3 linked regions of the Chelatococcus sp. HY11 genome follow. The protein of the gene in region 1 interacts with the protein of each later gene in a pairwise test. Links are inferred from orthologs where the notes say so. Each region holds a gene or a part of one and is shown in the gene's direction. Other genes may lie near its edges.

What was found. The genes of interacting proteins can lie anywhere in the genome.
Region 2: the proteins of secA (region 1) and secB interact in binary tests that used the Escherichia coli proteins (3 or more experiments, as listed by UniProt). The link is inferred for Chelatococcus sp. HY11 from one-to-one orthologs.
Region 3: the proteins of secA (region 1) and ybgC interact in binary tests that used the Escherichia coli proteins (3 or more experiments, as listed by UniProt). The link is inferred for Chelatococcus sp. HY11 from one-to-one orthologs.

The regions. Positions count from the first base shown.
Region 1 is NZ_JAHBRX010000001.1:2,832,023-2,835,469, forward strand. The notes cover bases 52-3,426. They hold secA (preprotein translocase subunit SecA), read left to right. Parts: upstream 52-442; coding sequence 443-3,226; downstream 3,227-3,426. Other genes in these bases: KIO74_RS12935 (lytic transglycosylase domain-containing protein), read right to left, coding at 3,419-3,426. Also shown: more of KIO74_RS12935, read right to left, coding at 3,427-3,447. UniProt on the Escherichia coli protein: Required for protein export, interacts with the SecYEG preprotein conducting channel.
Region 2 is NZ_JAHBRX010000001.1:3,394,767-3,397,633, forward strand. What follows is about bases 73-2,867. They hold secB (protein-export chaperone SecB), read left to right. Parts: upstream 73-1,123; coding sequence 1,124-1,612; downstream 1,613-2,867. Other genes in these bases: KIO74_RS15465 (Tim44/TimA family putative adaptor protein), read right to left, coding at 73-749; dnaQ (DNA polymerase III subunit epsilon), read right to left, coding at 1,793-2,503; coaE (dephospho-CoA kinase), read right to left, coding at 2,508-2,867. Also shown: mltA (murein transglycosylase A), read right to left, coding at 1-16; more of KIO74_RS15465, read right to left, coding at 30-72. UniProt on the Escherichia coli protein: One of the proteins required for the normal export of some preproteins out of the cell cytoplasm. It is a molecular chaperone that binds to a subset of precursor proteins, maintaining them in a translocation-competent state.
Region 3 is NZ_JAHBRX010000001.1:3,863,632-3,866,662, forward strand. The notes cover bases 73-3,031. They hold ybgC (tol-pal system-associated acyl-CoA thioesterase), read left to right. Parts: upstream 73-1,302; coding sequence 1,303-1,761; downstream 1,762-3,031. Other genes in these bases: KIO74_RS17555 (DUF2852 domain-containing protein), read left to right, coding at 136-546; KIO74_RS17560 (EamA family transporter), read right to left, coding at 705-1,142; tolQ (protein TolQ), read left to right, coding at 2,076-2,792; tolR (protein TolR), read left to right, coding at 2,817-3,031.

The DNA.
Region 1 (3,447 bases):
GCAGGAACGGCGTCAGCCTTTTGAGCTTAAGTGGCTTGCATGAGTGGCCGAAGCCGCGTTGCTTGGCAAGACCTTTTGGCAAGACCTTTAGTTGGCGGAAGCCTCTGGTATGGCACGGGCTCGTTGACATCCCGCCCAGCATTGCGACCACCGGGCCGCGAGCCGGCGCCTATATATATATAGCGCCACAAGGCTTGTTTGGCAGTAACCGGGTTGACAGATCCTCGTGATACACCCATTTCGCCGAACAGCACGGGGCTTCGCCGCTTCGAAACATCGGCGTGCGATATGGGCGAAATCAAGGTCGGCGCGATAAAGTCGATCGCGCGGCGCCCATGTCCCCGCTGTTGTGCTGGACCCGGCGCCCCTTGGGGGTTAATCGTGTGACCGACGGCGCGGGATGCCTTCCCGTGCCGGAATTGATCGTCCGGAAAGAATCTCGATGCTCGGCGCTATTGCGAAAAAAATATTCGGTTCTGCCAACGACCGTCGCCTGAAGACCTATACGGCCAAGGTCCAGGCCATCAACGCGCTTGAGCCCGAACTCACGGCCCTCTCTGATGAGCAGCTTCGCGCCCGGACCGAGGAATTCCGCCAGCAGCTCGCAGCCGGCAAGACACTCGACGATTTGCTCGTTCCAGCTTTCGCGACCGTGCGCGAGGCCGCCAAGCGCGTGCTCGGCCAACGGCATTTCGATGTGCAGCTCATCGGCGGCATGGTGCTTCACGAAGGCGCGATCGCCGAGATGCGCACCGGTGAAGGCAAGACCCTTGTCGCGACGCTGCCCGTCTATCTCAATGCCTTGGCCGGCAAGGGCGTTCACGCGGTGACCGTGAACGACTACCTCGCCAGCCGTGACTCGGGCTGGATGGGCCGTGTCTACCGCTTCCTCGGGCTGACGGTCGGCGTGATCATCCATGGCCTCGACGATGACCAGCGCCGGGAGGCCTATGCCTGCGACATCACCTATGGCACCAACAACGAATACGGCTTCGACTACCTGCGCGACAACATGAAGTATGACCTCGCGCAGATGGTGCAGCGCGGGCACAATTTCGCGATCGTCGACGAGGTCGACTCGATCCTGGTCGACGAAGCGCGCACGCCTCTGATCATTTCCGGGCCGCTCGACGACCGCTCCGATCTCTACAACGCCATCGACGTGCTGATCCCGAAGCTCAAGCGGGAGGACTACGATCTCGACGAGAAGCAGCGCGCGGTCTCGCTGACCGAGAGCGGCAATGAGCACATCGAGGAGTTGCTGGAAGGCGCGGGCCTCCTGAAGGAGGGCTCCCTCTACGACGCCGCCAACGCGACGCTTGTTCACCACGTCAACCAGGCGCTGCGCGCCCACACCCTGTTCCAGCGCGATAAGGACTACATAGTCCGCAACGACGAGGTGGTCATCATCGACGAGTTCACCGGCCGCATGATGCAGGGCCGGCGCTATTCGGAGGGCCTGCACCAGGCGCTCGAGGCGAAGGAACACGTCCAGATCCAGCCCGAGAACCAGACGCTCGCCTCGATCACCTTCCAGAACTATTTCCGTCTCTATAAGAAGCTCGGCGGCATGACCGGCACGGCCGCGACCGAGGCGGACGAGTTCCTCGACATCTACAACCTGCCCGTGGTGGAAATCCCCACCAACCTGCCGGTCAAGCGCATCGACGAGGATGACGAGGTCTACCGGACCGACGGCGAGAAATACAAGGCGATCGCCCGCGACATCATGGAGGCGGCCGAGAAGGGCCAGCCGGTTCTCGTCGGCACGACATCGATCGAAAAGTCGGAGGTGCTCGCCAACTTCCTCTCCCAGACGGGCTACAAGCACATCGATTTCAGCAAGCCCGACGCCCTGAAGCCGGTGTTCGAGGCCGCCCGGACCGGCAAGTCATCCAAGCATTTCGCGGTGCTGAACGCGCGCTTCCACGAACTGGAAGCCTTCATCGTCGCCCAGGCGGGCGTTCCCGGCGCCATCACCATCGCCACCAACATGGCCGGCCGCGGCACGGATATCCAGCTTGGCGGCAATGCCGACATGCGGCTGGAGCAGGAACTGGCGGACTTGCCGGAAGGCGAGGAGCGGGCCGCCCGCGAGGCCGAGATCCGCGCCGAGATCGCCAGGTTCAAGGAACGGGCGCTGGCAGCCGGCGGCCTCTACGTCATCGGCACCGAGCGCCACGAGAGCCGGCGCATCGATAACCAGCTGCGCGGCCGCTCCGGCCGCCAGGGCGACCCCGGGCGCTCGAAGTTCTTCCTGTCGCTCGAAGACGACCTGATGCGCATCTTCGGCTCGGGCCGCATGGACACCATGCTGCAGCGTCTTGGCCTGAAGGAGGACGAGGCGATCGTCCATTCCTGGATCAACAAGGCGATCGAGAAGGCCCAGGGCAAGGTCGAAGCGCGCAACTTCGACATGCGCAAGAACATCCTGAAATACGACAACGTGATGAACGACCAGCGCAAGGTGGTCTTCGAGCAGCGTCGCGATTTCATGGCCCAGGAGTCGGTGCGCGAGACCATCGACGAGATGCGCCACGGCGTCGCCGAGGAGCTTGTCACGCGTCATATCCCGGAGAACTCCTACCCAGAGCAGTGGGATGTCGCCGGCCTCGCCGAAGCGATCACCAACGAGCTCAACATCACCGTTCCGGTCGAGGACTGGGCGAAGGAAGAGGGCATCGCGGACGACGAGATCCGGGACCGCCTCAAGGCTGCCGTCGACGCCGCCTATACGGAGCGCGTCGAGAAGAACACGCCCGAGGTGATGAATTACGTCGAGAAGCAGGTGCTGCTGCAGACCCTAGACCATCTCTGGCGCGAGCATCTCGCCACGCTTGACCATCTGCGTCAGGTCATCGGCTGGCGTGGCTACGCCCAGCGCGATCCGCTGAACGAATACAAATCCGAGGCCTTCCAGCTCTTCGATGGCCTCATCGGCCGGCTCCGCGAGCAGGTGACGACACAGCTGATGCGGGTCGAGGTGATGTTCTCGCCGCCCCCCGAGGCCGAGCTGCCGCCGATGGAAGCCCACCACCTCAATCCGTTCAGCGGCGAGGAGGAGATGGCGGGCTACGGCGATACGCTCGTGGCCTCCCGGCCCCAGGCCGAAGCCGTCGCGGTGGACCCCGCCGACCCGTCAACCTGGGGCAAGGTCGGCCGCAACGATCCCTGCCCTTGCGGCTCGGGCAAGAAATTCAAACATTGCCACGGGCGGTTCATCTGAGCGATCGCCCGGCGCGGGTCGCTTCTCCCTGTCAGGAGAGGTCGTGCGCGCATCGTCCGGGTGGGGGCTTTACGGGTATTCGTCGTAACCCTCACCTGTCCCTCCCTCATCGGGAGAGGGGACGCAAGCGACTGGCGTCGCATTCCCCGTTTCCGCTCGTTTCTGGATATCCAACCGCGCCCGGCGCGTGGCTCACTGCATGATGCGTAGAGTCGAAGAGC
Region 2 (2,867 bases), 560 kb from region 1 along the record:
CGATGCCACGCCGCACGGCACCGGACCCGTTACTGCGCCGCTTCGGTCGCGACCAGCTGCCAGTTCGGATCGCGGCCACCCAGGGTGCGCGCGAAGGTCCAGACATCCGTGACCGTGACGACCGTCTCAGCGCTGCCGTCGACGACGGTGCCCGCGGCATCCCGCGTGGCCGTGATGAGCTTCGAGGTGAAGCGCACCGTTGCCTGCGCCAGCTTGCCCTTGAGGTCCACTGCGAGAAGGTCGGCGCCGTCGATCGAGACAAACGTGGTCTCGATCTTCTCGCCACGCTTTTCGCGTTCGCCGATTTCCCGATCGAACCCTTCAAAAACCTCCTTCGAGAGAAGGCCCTTGAGGCTCTTGCGGTCGCCCTGGGCGAAAGCCATCACGATCATCTCGTAGGCCATCTTGGCGCCGCTGAGGAATTCCTGCGGATTGAAGCTCGGCTCAGCCCGGACAACGGCATCGAGGCCCGCCGCCAGCGGCGTCCCTGCCTCCGCGATGCCTTTCCAGCGATTGGGGTTTGCCTCGGCGCCCGAGCCGGTGTCATTGGCCGCGCCGGGCAGGCGCACCACATTGTCACCGTTCGAACTCCCGTTCGCGGGCTTCATCGGCGGATCGCGGCGCGCGAAAGGATCCTGCGGGGGGCGCTCATTGCCCGTCCGCTGGCCAAGCACCGAGCGGAGGCGCCAGATCACGAACACCGCGAGCGCGAGGAAGACTATAGTCGTTACGTCGAAACCGTCTTGCATGGCTATCAGTCGTCTCGTGCTCGTACCCCGGCGTCAAGTCCCACGGTTCGATTCATAGCCACAAAGACCATCCCTGTCCGATACCGCTTGATAGATATGGGGCCTTGCGCTCGTAACATCCACCGTTGCGGCAAACAAGAGATGGGTGCCTCACAAGGGCGCGGGATTGGGATTATCGTGCCTTGTCGGTGACCAGCTTTCCATGCTAGCCCCCAGCGACTGGAGCTGGGAATGCAGCAAGGCTTCGGTGGTCCATTCAGAACGGCCCGGTTCCGACAGGGATCCGTCGCCGGTCGACGAGTCCCGGTCCGGGGAGCGCGGATGCCTTCCGGAACCTTAGTTTCCATCATCCGTATATCCGGAGAAGTTTTTCCATGAGCGACATCTCAACCAACGGCACCGGCGCCCCGGCCGATACCACGCCCTCGCTGAACGCGCTCGCGCAATATATCAAGGACTTGTCCTTCGAGAACCCGAATGCCCCGCGCTCGCTGACGCCGCAGCAGCAGGGTCCGGAAATCTCGATCCAGGTCAATGTTGGCGCCAACCAGCTCGCCGAAACCGATTTCGAGGTCGACCTCACCCTCGAGGGCAAGGCCACCATCGGCAATGACGTTCTGTTCGTCTTTGAGCTCGTCTATGGCGGCGTGTTCCGCCTGCGCAACATCCCGCAGGAGCACCTGCATCCGACCGTCATGATCGAATGCCCGCGCCTGCTTTTCCCGTTTGCCCGGCAGATCGTGGCGGACAGCGTGCGCAACGGCGGTTTTCCACCCCTGTTCATCGACCCGATCGATTTCGCAGCGCTCTATCGCCAGAAGCTTTCGGAAGTGCAGCCGCAGCAGCCGGCCGCGCAGGCCTGATAACGGCCTCGGGCTCTCAAACCCGTTTGCAGCGCACCGGGCCGCCGGAAGTTATCCCTCCCCCCTTGGGGGCCCCAAGGCGCTCCCTTGGGGGGAGGTTGGCCTCGCGCCAACGAGGGCGGGGCGGGGTGCCCAGGTCAGAAGATCGATACTCCCGCCGGGCATTAAAATCACTTCTCCTCAAGCGTCCGAGATCACGCCATAGCGCGTCCAGATCGCTGCCTCGCCCAAGCCAGTCACAAAGTTGCGATGAGCCTCGCGTTCGGCGTCGCTGAGGCGCGACGGAAGCGGCTCCGGCCGCTGCATGGCTCTTAACGCTCCCTCGGCGATCGTGACGGCGGCACGTGCCGCACCGGCGACGGCGAGCCCCAGATCCGTCTGCCGGCCGCCGATAAGCTCCAGATAAACATCCGCCAGAATTTCAGAATCGAGCAGGGCGCCGTGCTTCGTGCGACGCGAGTTGTCGATGCCATAACGCGAACACAACGCATCGAGGCTGTTTTGCCCACCAGGATGCTTGCGGCGCGCAAGCATCAGTGTGTCGATGACATTGGCCGCTTCGATGCGCGGGAAGCCCAGCCGGGTGAGTTCAGAATCCAGAAAACCGACGTCGAAGGACGCGTTGTGAATCACGAGATGCGCGTCTGCGATGAATGCGACGAACTCCGCGGCCACGTCCTGAAACAGTGGCTTGTCGGACAGAAACTCGTTGGACAGTCCGTGCACGTCAAAGGCGGCCGGAGCGACCGGATATTGCGGATTGATGTATTTGTGAAAAGTACGGCCCGTTGGCAGATGGTTGATGAGCTCGACGGCGCCGATCTCGACAATCCGGTCCCCGGTGAGATGATCAAGGCCGGTCGTTTCCGTGTCGAGTACGATTTCACGCATCAAATCAGTCCCGTCGCTCGCTTGTCCGCGCCATGATGTTAGCAATGATCACGTCGATCTGAGCTTCCGCCTCCGCCAATCCGCGCCCGGTGTCCACAATGAAATCCGCCCGTCGCCGTTTCTCGGCGTCGGGAAGTTGTTTCACGTGAATCATCGCGAATCGTTCCGGCGTCATGCCCGGGCGCGCCAGAACCCGCTCACGCTGGATTTCGGGCGATGCGGTCACCACCAGAACCGCGTCGCAGTCCTTCTCCGCGCCCGTCTCATAGAGAAGCGGAATATCGAAGACCATCAGCGCCGCACCAGACCGCCGCGCCTCTTCCAGAAGGGCGTCCCTGTCCGCCCGGACGAGCGGGTGAATGAT
Region 3 (3,031 bases), 1.0 Mb from region 1 along the record:
GCGTGAGGCTTCGGGCGGTGGAGGCGCCCCCTGGAAGAGCTTCGACTCATCATTTTTCACGACCCGTTATTGACAGGAAAGCCTCCCATCTCTAACTATGTAAATGTGATTAACATTCACAGAGGACGGACGGTCATGCAGCTCGCAGCAAAGCTGGACGAATTTGGCAAACCGGCCTGGATCGCCCTCATGGTGCTGGGCTTCATTGCCTGGTGGCCCCTGGGCCTGGCGGTCCTCGCCTTCTCAGTATGGAGCGGACGTATGGGATGCGGTATGAAGCGCGGCGGTTTCGGCCCTTGGGCATTTCGCCGGGACGACGGTCAGCGTTGGGGCGGCCGGTGGGGTGGCCCACCGTCAAGCGGCAACCGCGCTTTCGACGAGTATCGCGAGGAGACCTTGCGCCGGCTGGAAGACGAGCAGCGCGAGTTCCGCGACTTCCTCGAGCGTCTGAGGCTGGCCAAGGACAAGGCCGAGTTCGACCAGTTCATGGCGGACCGGCGCAACCGCCCGCAGACGCCGCCTTCGCAGCCGGAAGCGCAGGCCTGATCGTAACCAAGCCTGATCCTAGCCAGCCCTGATCATATCAGGTCTGAATGTAACCTCCCCGGTCCGGTCGAGCTGGATGGCTGATCCGGACCGTTCCGCCAAAGACGACGCCGCGCTCGCAAAAGCGCGGCGTTTTTTTTCGGGCACTCGCTATCCCTTCACGCACGATAGGCGATGAGGACCGCGCCGGCCGCAATCATGACGACGCCGAGCCAGTTGGTGCCGGACAATTTTTCGCCGAGGAAGAGGACGCCGAAGACGGCGACGAGGACCACGCTCATCTTGTCGAGGGGGGCGACGCGCGCTGCATCGCCGAGCTTCAGCGCGCGGAAATAGCACAGCCAGGACGCGCCCGTCGCAAGGCCTGATAAAGCCAGGAAGACGTAAGTTCGGCCAGGAACCGAGCCCGGCTGCTGCCATTGGCCGGTCGCGCCCAGCAAGGCGGCCACCGTGATGAGGATGACGATGGTGCGGATGAAGGTCGCATAGTCCGAATTCACCTCACTCACACCGATCTTGGCGAGAATGGCGGTCAAGGCAGCGAAGGCGGCTGACATCAGCGCCCAGAATTGCCAGGTCAGGAGAAAGGGTTTCATGAGTTGCAGGGTCCCATGGGCTCGCGGCGCCTCTGGTGTGATCTCAGCGAAATTCGTATCACCTGTACCCGGCCAGCGGCGGACGAGCCGCCGAGCACGCCCGCATTGCCGGGACGCGTGGCCGCGATGCCGAAGTGCCAGATCAGGTTTTGGATATCCGATGAGTGAAACGCACCGCACCGACTTTTCCTATCTCGCCGGCCAGTTGATCGAGGGTGTTCACCGCCTGCCCGTGCGCATCTACTACGAGGATACGGATTTCTCGGGCATCGTCTATCATGCCGGATACTTGCGCTTCCTGGAGAGGGGCCGCACGGATTTCCTGCGGCTGGCGGGCGTCGACCAGTCTGTCCTTCATGACGAGGGGCAGGGCCTTGCTTTCGCGGTGCGGCGCATGACGATCGACTTCATCCGGCCGGCGCGCATGGATGACGTCGTCGAAGTGGAAACGCGCATGGCGGAGGTGCGCGGCGCGTCGCTTGTCATTGCCCAATCCATCAAGAGGGGGGATGACGTGATCGTGACGGCTGACGTCCGCGTGGCGTTGATCCGCGGTGGAGCGCCCGCACGCATTCCCGAGCCACTGCGCCGCATCCTGAGCGGCGACGCAAAAGTTTAACGCCAGGCGCCGATTGCCGGGGCGAGTGAAGTTGACGACATCGGCGACGCTGCCTGTGATCACGCAGCCAACTCGTTGACTAGAACTTTTGCGTCGAGACGCCGCTAACCGCAAATTAACCTTATCTCATGCTTAACTCATCGGGAGTGCGCGGCAGGGGGAATGCCTTGGCAGTCCCTTTGTAGCGCCCTCATTTCGACAGATTCCGAGGCGAGTGAGGGGATACGCGGATCATCCCATTTTTTCACAGCCGTTCGACCGTGGTGACTTGACACGAGCGAAGAGGGTGGGCCCGCGCATTGAAGGAGTAGTCGATGAATCCGGCCGAGGTTACCCAGGCGGCTCTGCCCCATGCGGGTGGTGGCTCGCTGCTGGAGTTGTTCTGGCAGGCGCACATCGTTGTCAAACTGGTGATGCTGGGGCTCATTGCCGCTTCAGTGTGGTGCTGGGCCATCGTCATCGATAAATCGCTCCTCTTTGCGCGCACCAAACGAGCGATGGACCGCTTCGAGGAAGTGTTCTGGTCGGGCCAGTCGCTGGAGGAGCTCTACCGCTCCCTGCACAACCGCCCGACCCAGGGGCTGGCGACCTTGTTCACCGCCGCGATGCGCGAATGGAAGCGCTCGTTCGAGGGGGGCGGCCGCTCGATGGCGAGCCTCTCGCAACGGATCGACAAGGTGCTCGACGTCGCCATTCAGCGCGAGACCGCGCGGCTCGAATCACGCCTGCTGGTTCTCGCCACCGTAGGGTCGTCAGCACCCTTCATCGGCCTGTTCGGCACGGTCTGGGGCATCATGACCGCCTTCCAGTCGATCGCCGCATCCAAGAACACCAGTCTTGCCGTCGTCGCGCCAGGCATCGCGGAGGCCTTGTTCGCGACCGCCATCGGCCTGTTCGCCGCCATTCCCGCTGTCATCGCCTACAACAAGCTGCAGGCGGAGGCCGCCAAGGCGCAGGGGCGTATGGAGACTTTCGCGGACGAGTTCTCCGCCATTCTGTCGCGGCAGATCGACGAGCGGGCAGCCGCCTGACGGCGGACACGAGGAGCCGACAGCATGGGCATGTCTCTCGGAGCATCAGCGGGCGGCGGCGGGCGGCGCAGACGCCGCCGCAAGCATGGGGCCATCGCCGACATCAACATGACGCCCTTCATCGACGTCATGCTCGTGTTGCTCATCATCTTCATGGTGGCGGCACCGCTATTGACCGCTGGCGTGCCGCTGGATCTGCCGCAGACGTCTGCCAAGCCGATCAATGTCGACCAGAAGCC